Regions from separate parts of the Nocardiopsis sp. NPDC101807 genome, predicted to be linked through region 1. Evidence: predicted binding sites of a transcription regulator. Region 1 holds the regulator's gene; the other holds the start of a gene.
The links. The regulator HrcA, encoded in region 1, represses chaperone genes, less so after heat shock. The targets are predictions, from matches to a motif close to TTGGCACTCTCNNNNNGAGAGTGCCAA.
Positions count from the first base shown of each region.

Region 1 (5,649 bases):
TTGATGTCGCGGAAGGCGAGGGTCCGCTCGCCCTCCCGGACGATCTCGGCGGGCACCTCCCCCTTCACGATCTTGCAGAAGAGGCAGTCCTCATGGGCCATCGCGAACCTCCGTGGTGTGGTCGCGGCCGCCGGAACGGCCGCCGTCTGGGGGTTGTCCGGGACCATGATGCCGCAGGTCGGTGCCGGGCGGCCCCTCCCGGGAAGGCCGCCGGCCGCGGTCCGGGAGCCCGTTCGGCAACGGCCTCCGTCCCAGGCGCGATAGGCTTTCCACCCGTGCGCGTCGGGTCGTCGGAAACGTCCGCCCCGACCCTGTATCCACGTGTTCGGAATGAAACGCGCGTCTACCTGGAAAAGAAGAGGTATGCCCTTTCGTAAACCCCGCGACAAGGGTGTGCGTCGAACTGACGTGACGACAGAAACCATGGTGGCCGGAGCCCCCACGGCCCCGCTCTCGGTGGAGTGGGACGCCGACCACGCCGTGACGGAGCTCTACAGGGAGCACTACCGTCCGCTCGTTCGGCTCGCATCCCTTCTCGTCCGCGACCACGCGACCGCGGAGGAAGTCGTTCAGGACTCGTTCGTCGCGATGCACGGCGCCTGGCGCCGGCTGCGCGATCCGAACAAGGCCCTCTCCTACCTCCGCCAGGCGGTGGTGAACAAGGCCCGGTCCGTGCTCCGCCACCGCGCGGTGGTGGAGAAGCACGCCCCCAAGGCCCTCCCCGACGCCCCCAGCGCCGAACACGGCGCCCTGAACCTGTTGGAGCGGGAGGCGGTCATCCGTGCCCTGCGCAAACTACCCACCCGTCAGCGAGAGGCCATCGTGCTCCGGTACTACGGCGACCTGTCAGAGGCTCAGATCGCGGACGCCATGGGGATCAGCCGGGGCGCGGTGAAGAGCCACACGTCCCGTGGCATCTCCTCGCTCCGCTCTGTTCTGGAGCAGACGACATGACCGGCCCGACAGATCCGACCGACGACGCCTTCGAGGACCGGCTCCGCCAGGTCCTCACGGCCGAGGCGAGCACGGTGCAGCCCTCTCCTGAGGCCCTGAACCTGATCCGCGAGCGCACCGAGCGCAACCGCGGTGTCGCCTGGTTCGGCCTGCCCTGGCTACGACCGGTGGCGGCGGTGGCGGGGGCCGTGATGATCGCCGCCTCCGTGGTCGTGTCCAGCCCCCAGGTCCGCGACCAGGTGCTGGAGTTCGTCCCGGCGGGGGCCGACCGCCACGGCGCCCCTCCCGAGCACGACGAGGACGGCGGCGGCGTGGCCGCCCCCGACCCGTCCTCCGACTCCACCGAGGGGAGCACACAGCAGCCGGCCGAGCCGCCGCGGGACCCCGAGAGCACTCCCAGCTCCGACGACGACGAGGACCCGGCCGAGGAGGGCGTCGAGACCACGTCCACCTGCGCTCCCCCGGCGGACGGGCCGGCGCCCTCCCCCAGCGCCTCACCGGAGGAGAAGGACGACAGCGCCTCGGCCTCCGAGGAGGAGTGCGACCCGAGCGCGGAGCCGACCGACGGCGAGGCCGGCGGCGGTGACGAGAGCAGCGGCGGCGGTGGCGGGGAGGCCCCCGGCGCCGGCAGCGGGGACGAGGGGGCCGGCGGCGGTGAGGAGACCTCCGGCGGCGGTTCCGGCGGCACCGGCGGCGACGCCACCAGCAACCGGGCCGTGCCCGGGGAATGACGCACGGGCCCGGTCGTGCCGGGTCCGACGACGGAGGCGGCCGGGGGAGGGATCCCCCGGCCGCCTCCGTCGTCGCGTCGGCGGTGTGCCCACCCCCGGCCGGTACGGTTCCCGTTCCCCTGCCCGGGCCGCTACCAGCGCCCGGTGCGCGCCTGGAGCACCGCCAGGGCGGCGACCCCCGCGGTGGAGGTGCGCAGCACGCTCGGTCCCAGCAGGGCCCGCACGGCGCCCGCCTCGGTGAACGCGTCCAGCTCGGCGTCGGAGAACCCGCCCTCGGGACCGACCACCACGACGACCCCCGGACCGTCGCCCGAGGGCAGGTCCAGTTCGGCCAGGCGCCCGGCCCCGTCCTCGTGCAGGACCACGCCCAGGTCGGCCCCGGCCAGCAGCCCGGCCACGGCGGACCGGTCCGCGAGGTCCTCGACCAGGGGCAGCCGCCCCCGCCGCGCCTGCTTGGCCGACTCCCTCGCGGTGGCGCGCCACTTGGCCAGCGCCTTGGCCGCCCGGTCGCCCTTCCAGCGGGTGACGGACCGCTCCGCGGCCCAGGGCACGATCGCGTCCACCCCGGCCTCGGTCATCATCTCCACGGCCAGTTCGCCGCGGTCGCCCTTGGGCAGCGCCTGGACCACGGTCAGGCGGGGGCTCGGCGCGGGTTCCTCCCGGCGCTCCACCACCGTGCAGACGACGTGGTCCCTGCCCACGGCGGACACCGTGCACCGGGCACGCAGGCCGAGACCGTCGGACAGGTCGACGGTCTCGCCCTCCCTGATGCGCCGCACGACCGCGGCGTGGTGCCCCTCGGGGCCGCCCACCGTCACCCGGTCGGCCGCCAGGGCGGCGGTCCCGACCAGGAAGACGGGGGGTGTCACTTCGCGCCGAAGGCGTCGCGGAGCTTGGCGAAGAGGCCGCCGTGCCCGGGGCTGAACCGCCCCGGGGACTGGTCCTCGCCGCGCAGCTCGGCGAACTTGCGGAGCAGGTTCTCCTGCTCCTCGTCGAGCTTGGCCGGGGTCTCCACGTCGACGCGGATGCGCAGGTCGCCCCTGCCTCCCCCGTCCAGGTGCGTGACGCCCTTGTTGGACAGGGTGATGACGTGGCCGGAATTGGTGCCCGGCCGCAGATCGATGTTCTCGGTCCCGTCCAGGGTGTCGAAGGCGAAGGACGCGCCCAGCGCGGCGGCCGTCATGGGGACGGTCACCGTGCAGTGCAGGTCGTCGCCGCGCCGCTCGAAGGTCGGGTGGGGACGCTGGATGATCTCCAGGATGATGTCGCCGCGCGGGCCGCCGTTGGGGCCGACCTCGCCCTCTCCGGCGAGCTGGATGCGGGTGCCGTCGTCGACGCCGGCCGGGATCTTGACGGTACGGGTGACCTTCTCGCGCACCCGGCCCTCCCCCGCGCAGTCGCCGCAGGGGTTGGTGATGACCGAGCCCTGGCCCGAGCACTGCGGGCAGGGGCGGGAGGTCATGACCTGGCCCAGGAAGGACCGCGTCACCTGGGAGACCTCGCCCTGGCCGTGGCACATCTCGCACGTGGTGCGGTGCGAACCGGCCGCGGTCCCCTCGCCCTGGCACGTCTCACACAGGATCGCGGTGGGGAAGGTGATCTCCTTGCTGACCCCGAACGCGGTCTCCACCAGGTCCAGTTCGACCCGGATCTTGATGCTGCGCCCGCGCCGGACCCGCTCCCGGGGGCCGCGCCCGCCGGGCTGGCCGCCGCCGAAGAAGGCGTTCATGATGTCGTCGAAGGCGAACCCGCCCCCGCCGCCGAAGCCTCCCGCGCCGCCACCGCCGGGAGCGTAGGGGTCCTGGCCCATGTCGAACATCCGGCGCTTGTTCTCGTCGGAGAGGACCTCGTAGGCCTGGGTCACCTCCTTGAAGCGCTCCTGGGTCGCGGGGTCGGGGTTGATGTCCGGATGGAGCTCGCGCGCGAGCCTCCGGTACGCCTTCTTGATCTCGTCCTTGGACGCGTCGCGACGCACCCCGAGAACCTGGTAATAGTCTCTGGCCACTGAGTTACTGTCCTGCCAAAATCTGTCCGACATACCGAGCCACGGCGCGTACCGCTCCCATTGTTCCCGGATAGTCCATCCGGGTGGGCCCCACGACACCGATCTTGGCGAGCGACTGGTTTCCCACACCGTAGTCGGCCGAGACGATGGAGGTGGACCGGAGACCCTCGTGGAAGTTCTCCGCGCCGATGCGCACCGTGAGCATTGACGGGTCCTTCGCCTCACCTAGCAAACGGATGAGGACCATGTTCTCTTCCAGCGCCTCCAGGACGTCCCGCAGGCTGGCGGCGAAGTCCACGGCGGCGAGGTTGGCCGTCCCCGCGAGGACGATCTTCTCCTCGTGCCGTTCGACGAGGCTCTCCAGCAGGACGGAGAGGACGGCCACCGCCATCTGGCGGTGTTCGGGCGGGACCTGCGCGGGCAGGTCCTCCACCGCGTCGGGCACCTCTCCGAGGTGGAGACCGGAGATGGCGCGGTTGAGCATGGAGCGCAGGTCGTTGACCGCGGTCCCGTTGACCTCGCCGAGGCCGTCGATGACGCGCTGCTCGACCCTGCCCGTATCGGTGATCACGACCATCATGACCCGCTGGCCCCCCAGGGGGACCAGCTCGACGTGCTGGACCGAGGAACGGGTCAGCGACGGGTACTGCACGATCGCGACCTGGCGGGTGAGCTGGGCGAGGAGCCGCACGGTCCGCGCGACGATCTCGTCCAGGTCCACCGCTCCGGCGAGGAAGGACTCGATGGCGCGGCGCTCCGGCGCCGACAGGGGCTTGACGGAGGAGAGCCGGTCGACGAAGAGCCGGTATCCCTTGTCCGTGGGCACGCGTCCCGCGCTGGTGTGGGGCTGGGCGATGTACCCGTCCTCCTCCAGCGCGACCATGTCGTTGCGGATGGTCGCGGGGGAGACCCCGAGCCTGTGCCGGTCGGCCAGCGCCCTGGAGCCGACGGGCTCGTTCGTGTTGACGAAGTCCTCCACGACCGCTCGCAGGACAGCGAGCTTGCGCTCGTCCAGCAACTCGCCACCTCCTGGCACTCCGGGGTCCTCAGTGCTAATTCTATGCCCGGCCGCAAACCCGGACGGGTACCCGTCGGCAGTAACACCGGCGGAGGCGCCGGATCTTCCCTCCGGCGCGGCGACGTGCGCCACGGCGCGGACGAACCGACACCCTCCCCCAGTAGACTGCACGACCGTGGCTACCAAGGGAACCGGCCGCTACGGCCGCGACGTACTCGCAGGAGACTGGCGGCTGCCCCGCAAGGGGGCCGTGCGCGAGGTCGCCCTGAGTCGGGACCTGGTCGTGGAGGACGCCGACGAGGCCTTCTGCGGAGCGGTCGTGACGTGGGACAGGTCCACCGTGACCCTGGAGGACCGTGCGGGGCGCCGCAGGGTGTTCGACCTCGGCCCGGCCGCCTTCCTGCTCGACGGGAGACCCGTGACCCTGGTGCGCCCCGCGCCCGCGCCGCGGGGTCCCCTGCGGAGCGCGTCCGGCTCGGTGGCGGTGCCCGGGGCCGCCGCGCGCACGGCGCGCGGGAGCAGGATCTACGTGGAGGGCGCGCACGACGCCGAGCTCGTGGAGAAGGTCTGGGGCCACGACCTCCGCATCGAGGGGATCGCCGTCGAGTTCCTGGAGGGCGTCGACGACCTGCCCTCGATCGTGGCCGACTTCTCCCCCGGCCCGGGCCGCCGCCTGGGGGTCCTCGTCGACCACCTGGTCCCCGGGTCCAAGGAGAGCCGGATCGCCGAGCGGGTGCGCGGGGAGCACGTGCTGGTCACCGGCCACCCCTACGTCGACGTCTGGCAGGCGGTGCGGCCGGGCGCCGTGGGGATCGGGGCCTGGCCCGAGGTTCCGCGCGGGCGGCCCTGGAAGGAGGGTGTCGTCGAGGCCCTCGGGTGGCGGTCGGAGACCGGTGAGGCGTGGCGCAGGATCCTCGGATCGGTCCGTACCTACGCTGATC
Region 1 covers NZ_JBIWMK010000001.1:934,064-939,712, forward strand. The annotation lists gene ACIRPH_RS04060 (histidine triad nucleotide-binding protein) at 1-101, opposite strand, end outside; gene ACIRPH_RS04065 (SigE family RNA polymerase sigma factor) at 424-954, shown strand; gene ACIRPH_RS04070 (hypothetical protein) at 951-1,685, shown strand; gene ACIRPH_RS04075 (16S rRNA (uracil(1498)-N(3))-methyltransferase) at 1,817-2,554, opposite strand; gene dnaJ (molecular chaperone DnaJ) at 2,551-3,690, opposite strand; gene hrcA (heat-inducible transcriptional repressor HrcA) at 3,695-4,708, opposite strand; gene ACIRPH_RS04090 (DUF3097 domain-containing protein) at 4,884-5,649, shown strand, end outside.

Region 2 (5,649 bases), on a different contig from region 1:
TCCCCTCGAGGCGCTGGCGCATCTCCTCGCTGACGGCGCCCTGCGACTTCTGCTCGGAGACGTGCTCCTGGGCGGCCTGGGAGAGCAGGTCACGCATCCGGTCGGAGACACCGGACTGGCCTCCCCCGTTGAGGAAGTTGTGGTTGGTCTGTTCCACCGAGGTGCTCCTTTGGTTCTGGCGCTCCCGTACCCATGCGGGGGAGTGGACGGTTCCGGACGGGTCGGGTTCTCGATGGTCCCCGGGCGGGCGGCGCCCCCGGACGGTTACCGCCCTATCGTGACTGGAGTGTGACTGTCCGTATATGTACGGCGCAAGGCCCGAGATCCGACCGCATCGCGGGGCGGGCCGCTCACACGAGTCTTCCGGGTGAATCCATGAGAAGGGAAGGACTGCAGCGGTCGCCAGTTTAACGACCGGGGCCCCTGCGCCCCCAGGGGACGGCGGAAGATCTGGGTGAGAGAGGTAACGATCTGGGGTCCGCGCGCCCGCCGCCGGGCGTGCCGGGAGCCCGGGCGCCGACGGGCCGCCGCCGGGGGATCACCCCGGGGAGGGGGTCCCGACCTCGCGGCACAGCAGGCAGAAGGGCCGGTCGCCGATCCTGGTGAGGACCACGGTCACCGACTCCGGGCCCGACGCCCGCAGATCGCGGCGCAGCTTCTCCGTGTCCACCGCCGATCCGCGTTTCTTGATCGTTACCGTCCCGGCGTCCAGCGCCCGCACCGCAGACCTCAGGCGCTTCAAGGAGAACGGCAGCATCTCCACCACCTCCAGCACCCGCCACAGCGGTGACACGGCCGCCGTGTCCGCGGTGAAGTAGGCGATCCGCTCGTCCAGCAGCGCGCCGTCCACCCGCGCCGCCGCCTCCGCCACCAGGTGCGACCGCACCACGGCCGGGTCCGGGTCGTACAGGTAGCGCCGGGCCGGGGCCACGGGCGCCGGACCCGCCCCGGGGTCGGCGTCCAGGTGCGCGGCCGCCCCCTCCCGGGCCAGCAGGCCCTCGCGCTCGTGCAGGACCGTGGCGCGCCGCCGGGCCCCCGCGCCCTCCGCCAGGGCGCCGAACCACAGGGCCGTCTCCTTGAGCTCCCCGTCCACCGAGATCCACTCGGCGGAGGCGTCCTCGGGCAGCGCCTCGTGCGGGATGCCCGGCGCCGCCTTCAGACAGGCGGCCTCCGCGGCCCCGGCCAGCCGCGTCGCCACGTCCCACGGGGGGGAGTAGGCGGCCGGGTCGAACACCCGGCCGCGCCCGCCGCGCCGGGCGGGGTCGCAGAACAGCAGCGGGTAGCGGCCGACCGCCGACGCGTCGACCTCGCCCTCGCGGACCCGCGCCAGGTCCGACAGCCCGAGGGCCCCGATGTTGGCGCGGGCCACCGCCACCGTCAGCGGGTCGGAGTCCACGCCCTCCACGGGGACGCCGCGCCCGGCCAGCGCCAGCAGGTCCGCGCCGATCCCGCAGCACAGGTCGCCCGCGGCGCCGCCCGCCGGCACCGCCCCCGCGACCGCCGCGGTCCGCTCCGCCCGGTAGTCGGCCACGACGCGCCGGGTGGACTGCTCCAGGCCGTTCGGGGTGAAGAACATCCGCTCCGCCCGGTCGCCGAACTTGGCCCGGCCGCGCTCGCGGAGGGAGACCTGGGTCAGGAGCGCGTTGACCAGCTCCGAGACGGGTAGGTCCGGGTCCAGGGCCGCCACGCGCGGGTCGGACCGCAGCAGGGACGCCGTGCCGAGCTGGTCCCGGACCGCGCCCCCCGGGTCGACGTCCGCCAGCACCTCCCGGCCCGCGTCGGAGAGCAGCGCCTCGAAGGCGGGCACGCGCATGGGGTTCACCTCGGACGTCGAAGGGCGGTCTGTGTCGGCGGTCCCGGACCCCCGCGCGTCGACGGGCCCCGGGGCGCGGGGCAGGATGCCCGGCTCCTCACGGAAGTCCCCGAGCGGGGGTCACGGTCGCATTTCCATTCTGGCACTCTCAGGGGTAGAGTGCTAATCGCGACGACGCCGGTCTGGCACCCGCGACGACAGGCCGCCTCTGTCGCCCCTTTTTCGCAGTCGGTCCGCGTGCCAGCGCGGGCCGGAGCCAGTACACCGAAACCTTGAAGGGGGAGGTCACACCGTGTCGACCGCCACCAAGACCGTGCTGAAGCCGCTCGAGGACCGCGTCGTGGTCAGGACGCTGGAGGCCGAGCAGACCACCGCTTCCGGTCTGGTCATCCCGGACACCGCCAAGGAGAAGCCCCAGGAGGGCGAGATCCTCGCCGTGGGCCCCGGCCGTTGGGACGACGAGGGCGACAAGCGCATCCCGCTGGACGTGAAGGTCGGCGACGTCGTCCTCTACAGCAAGTACGGCGGCACCGAGGTCAAGTACGACGGCCAGGAGTACCTGGTCCTCTCCGCCCGCGACCTGCTCGCGGTCGTCGAGAAGTAGGTCTCGACGGGGCCCGGTCCGCCGGGCTCGGAGCCAGGCATCCCGCACCGGTCGGCATAACGCCGGGCGGGGCGGGATGCTCGTTTTATACGAGCCTCAAGAGGAAGCACCCACATGCCGAAGATCCTGGAGTTCGAGGACGACGCCCGCCGCGCCCTCGAGCGGGGCGTCGACCGCCTCGCCAACGCCGTCAAGGTGACGCTCGGCCCGCGCGGCCGCAACGTCGTCATCGACAAGAAGTTCGGCGCCCCCACCATCACGAACGACGGCGTGACCGTCGCCCGTGAGATCGAGCTGGACGACCCGTACGAGAACCTGGGCGCCCAGCTGGTCAAGGAGGTCGCCACCAAGACCAACGACGCCGCCGGCGACGGCACCACCACCGCGACCGTCCTGGCCCAGGCCCTGGTCCGCGAGGGTCTGCGCAGCGTCACCTCCGGCGCCTCCCCGCTCGCCCTCAAGAGGGGCATCGACGCCGCGGCCGCCCGCGTCTCCGAGATCCTCCTGGAGCGCGCCCGCCCCGTCGAGGAGCGCGAGGACATCGCCTACGTGGCGACCAACTCCGCCCAGGACGCCCAGATCGGCGACCTGATCGCCGAGGCGTTCGACAAGGTCGGCAAGGACGGCGTCATCACGGTGGAGGAGGCCCCCACCTTCGGGATGGACCTCGACTTCACCGAGGGGCTCCAGTTCGACAAGGGCTACGTCTCGCCCTACTTCGTCACCGACGGCGACCGCCAGGAGGCGGTGCTGGAGGACGCCCTCATCCTCATCAACCAGGGGAAGATCAGCAGCCTCAACGAGCTGCTGCCCCTGCTGGAGAAGGTCGTCCAGAGCAAGAAGCCGCTCCTGATCATCGCCGAGGACATCGACGGCGACGCGCTGGGCGCCCTGGTGCTCAACAAGATCCGGGGCACGCTCAACGTCGCCGCCGTCAAGGCGCCCGGCTTCGGCGAGCGCCGCAAGGCCATGCTCCAGGACATCGCCGTCCTCACCGGCGGCCAGGTCATCGCCGAGGAGGTCGGCCTGACCCTGGAGAACGCCGAGCTCGACGCGCTGGGCAGCGCCCGCCGCACCGTCATCACGAAGGACGCCACCACCGTCGTCGACGGTGCGGGCGAGCAGTCCGAGATCGACGACCGCGTGCGCCAGATCCGCAAGGAGATCGAGGCGAGCGACTCCGACTGGGACCGCGAGAAGCTCCAGGAGCGCCTGGCCAAGCTCGCGGGCGGCGTGTCCGTCCTGCGCGTCGGCGCCGCCACCGAGGTGGAGCTCAAGGAGAAGAAGCACCGCCTGGAGGACGCCATCTCGGCGACCCGCGCGGCCATCGAGGAGGGCATCGTCGCCGGCGGCGGGGCCTCCCTGGTGCACGCGGCGTCCGCCCTGGACGACCTCGGTCTGACCGGCGACGAGGCCACCGGTGTGGCGATCGTGCGCCGCGCCCTGGTCGAGCCCGCCCGGTGGATCGCGGAGAACGCGGGCGCCGAGGGCTACGTCGTGACCCACCGGATCTCCGAGCTGGAGGTCGGCCACGGTTACAACGCCGCCAAGGGCACCTACGGCGACCTGACCGCCCAGGGCATCCTGGACCCGGTCAAGGTCTCCCGCTCCGCCGTCCAGAACGCCGCGTCCATCGCGGGCATGCTCCTGACCACCGAGGTCCTGGTGGCGGACAAGCCCGAGGAGGAGGCGGACGACCACGGCCACGGCCACGGTCACTGACCCCTCGCGCCGGACCCGGTGACGGGTCGGGCGCGAAACCGGCCCGGGGGCGGGACACGTCGGTGTCCCGCCCCCGCGCACTACCACGTGCGCCCCTCTTTTCCCCCTGGAGTGTGTGGCGTTTTCGGACGTTTTTCCCAAAACGTGACCATTCCGTAGTTGGCGATTGGAGCGGTTGGGTCCCGCAGTGGGGGCATCATTCCTAACGTGACGGATGCAGGCGCCCGGGGGGGCGCTACCGCGCAGCGGCCAGGAACACACGGGCAGGCGGACTCCGCCGCCCGCGACACAGGGTTGAACCATCTGGGGTCGCTCGCCGTCCGGGGGGACGACGGGGCCATGGACTCGCTGTTGCGCGCGGTCCGGCCCATGGTGGTCAGGTACTGCCAGGCACGCCTCGCACGGGTCTCGGGCCTGGCCCACTACTCCGACGACGTGGCGCAGGAAGTGTGCATCGCGCTGCTCTCGGCCGTGCCGCGCTACCAGGACCGGGGCCGCCCCTTCGCGGCCTTCGTGTTCGGCATCGCCGCCCACAAGGTCGCCGACACCCTGCGCGTCGCGGGCAGGGTGGAGACGGTGCCCACCGACGCGGTGCCCGAGCAGCCGGACGACGACCCGGGGCCGGAGGAGTCGGCGGTGCGGGTGATCGAGGCCCAGCGCGCCAGGGAGCTCCTCGACGAGCTGCCGGAACAGCAGCGCAAGCTCCTGGTCATGAGGGTGATCGCAGGACTGACAGCGGATGAGACGGGACATGTACTGGGAATGTCGGCGGGCGCGGTACGGGTCGCCCAGCACCGAGCTATCGCTCGGCTTCGGCAGGTGGCCGTGGCGAACCGCCTCCTCCCCTGACCACGGCGGACGCCCCCGTCCCGGGCGCCGCGTGTGCCCCGACCGCCCACGGGCCCACGGCCGCTGCCGCTACCGCCCCGGCGGGGCCGGACGCCGCCGCCCCGGCTGGCACTGAGCCTGTCGTACCGGGCGCCGGTCCCGCCCTCGGGCACGTCGGCCGACCGTGGCCCCGGCCGCTCCGGTGGACGGGCCCCTTCGTGCTGCCCGGCCGCTCCGGTGGACGGGCCGCCCGTGGACGCCCCGCTCAGCGGCGGACGGCCCCTCCCGGTTCCTCCCGCGGGAAGCCCGGGGCGCCGGCCGGTGTTGTGCGGAGACAGGGGCGGGCAGGTCCGCCCGGACGCGGCCCCAAACCGTGATACCGCTCACTTTCGGGTCGGGGTGACGGGTCAAACACCTCATTCCACCGGGGCCGCACAGGGCGACGACCTAGGATGAGACGACACGCGGGGGCGAAACCGCGCAGGTGTGCCGGGAAAGCGGAGGTTGTGTCATGGGCCAGGAGTACAGCGACTACGGGGACAAACTGCTGCCGCCGGGGTTGACCTACGACGACGTGCTCCTCGTACCGGCCTACTCCGACCTCCAGCCGGGCGAGGTGGACACCACCACCCGCCTGTCCCGCAACATCACCCTGAGCATCCCCCTGCTGTCCGCGGCGATG
Region 2 covers NZ_JBIWMK010000004.1:95,137-100,785, forward strand. The annotation lists gene ACIRPH_RS13405 (hypothetical protein) at 1-157, opposite strand, end outside; gene ACIRPH_RS13410 (SAM-dependent methyltransferase) at 539-1,813, opposite strand; gene groES (co-chaperone GroES) at 2,106-2,417, shown strand; gene groL (chaperonin GroEL) at 2,532-4,139, shown strand; gene ACIRPH_RS13425 (sigma-70 family RNA polymerase sigma factor) at 4,347-4,988, shown strand; gene guaB (IMP dehydrogenase) at 5,479-5,649, shown strand, end outside.
Region 2: groES (co-chaperone GroES) is a predicted target of HrcA. The motif match lies at 1,953-1,979, and genes of this name have one in related genera.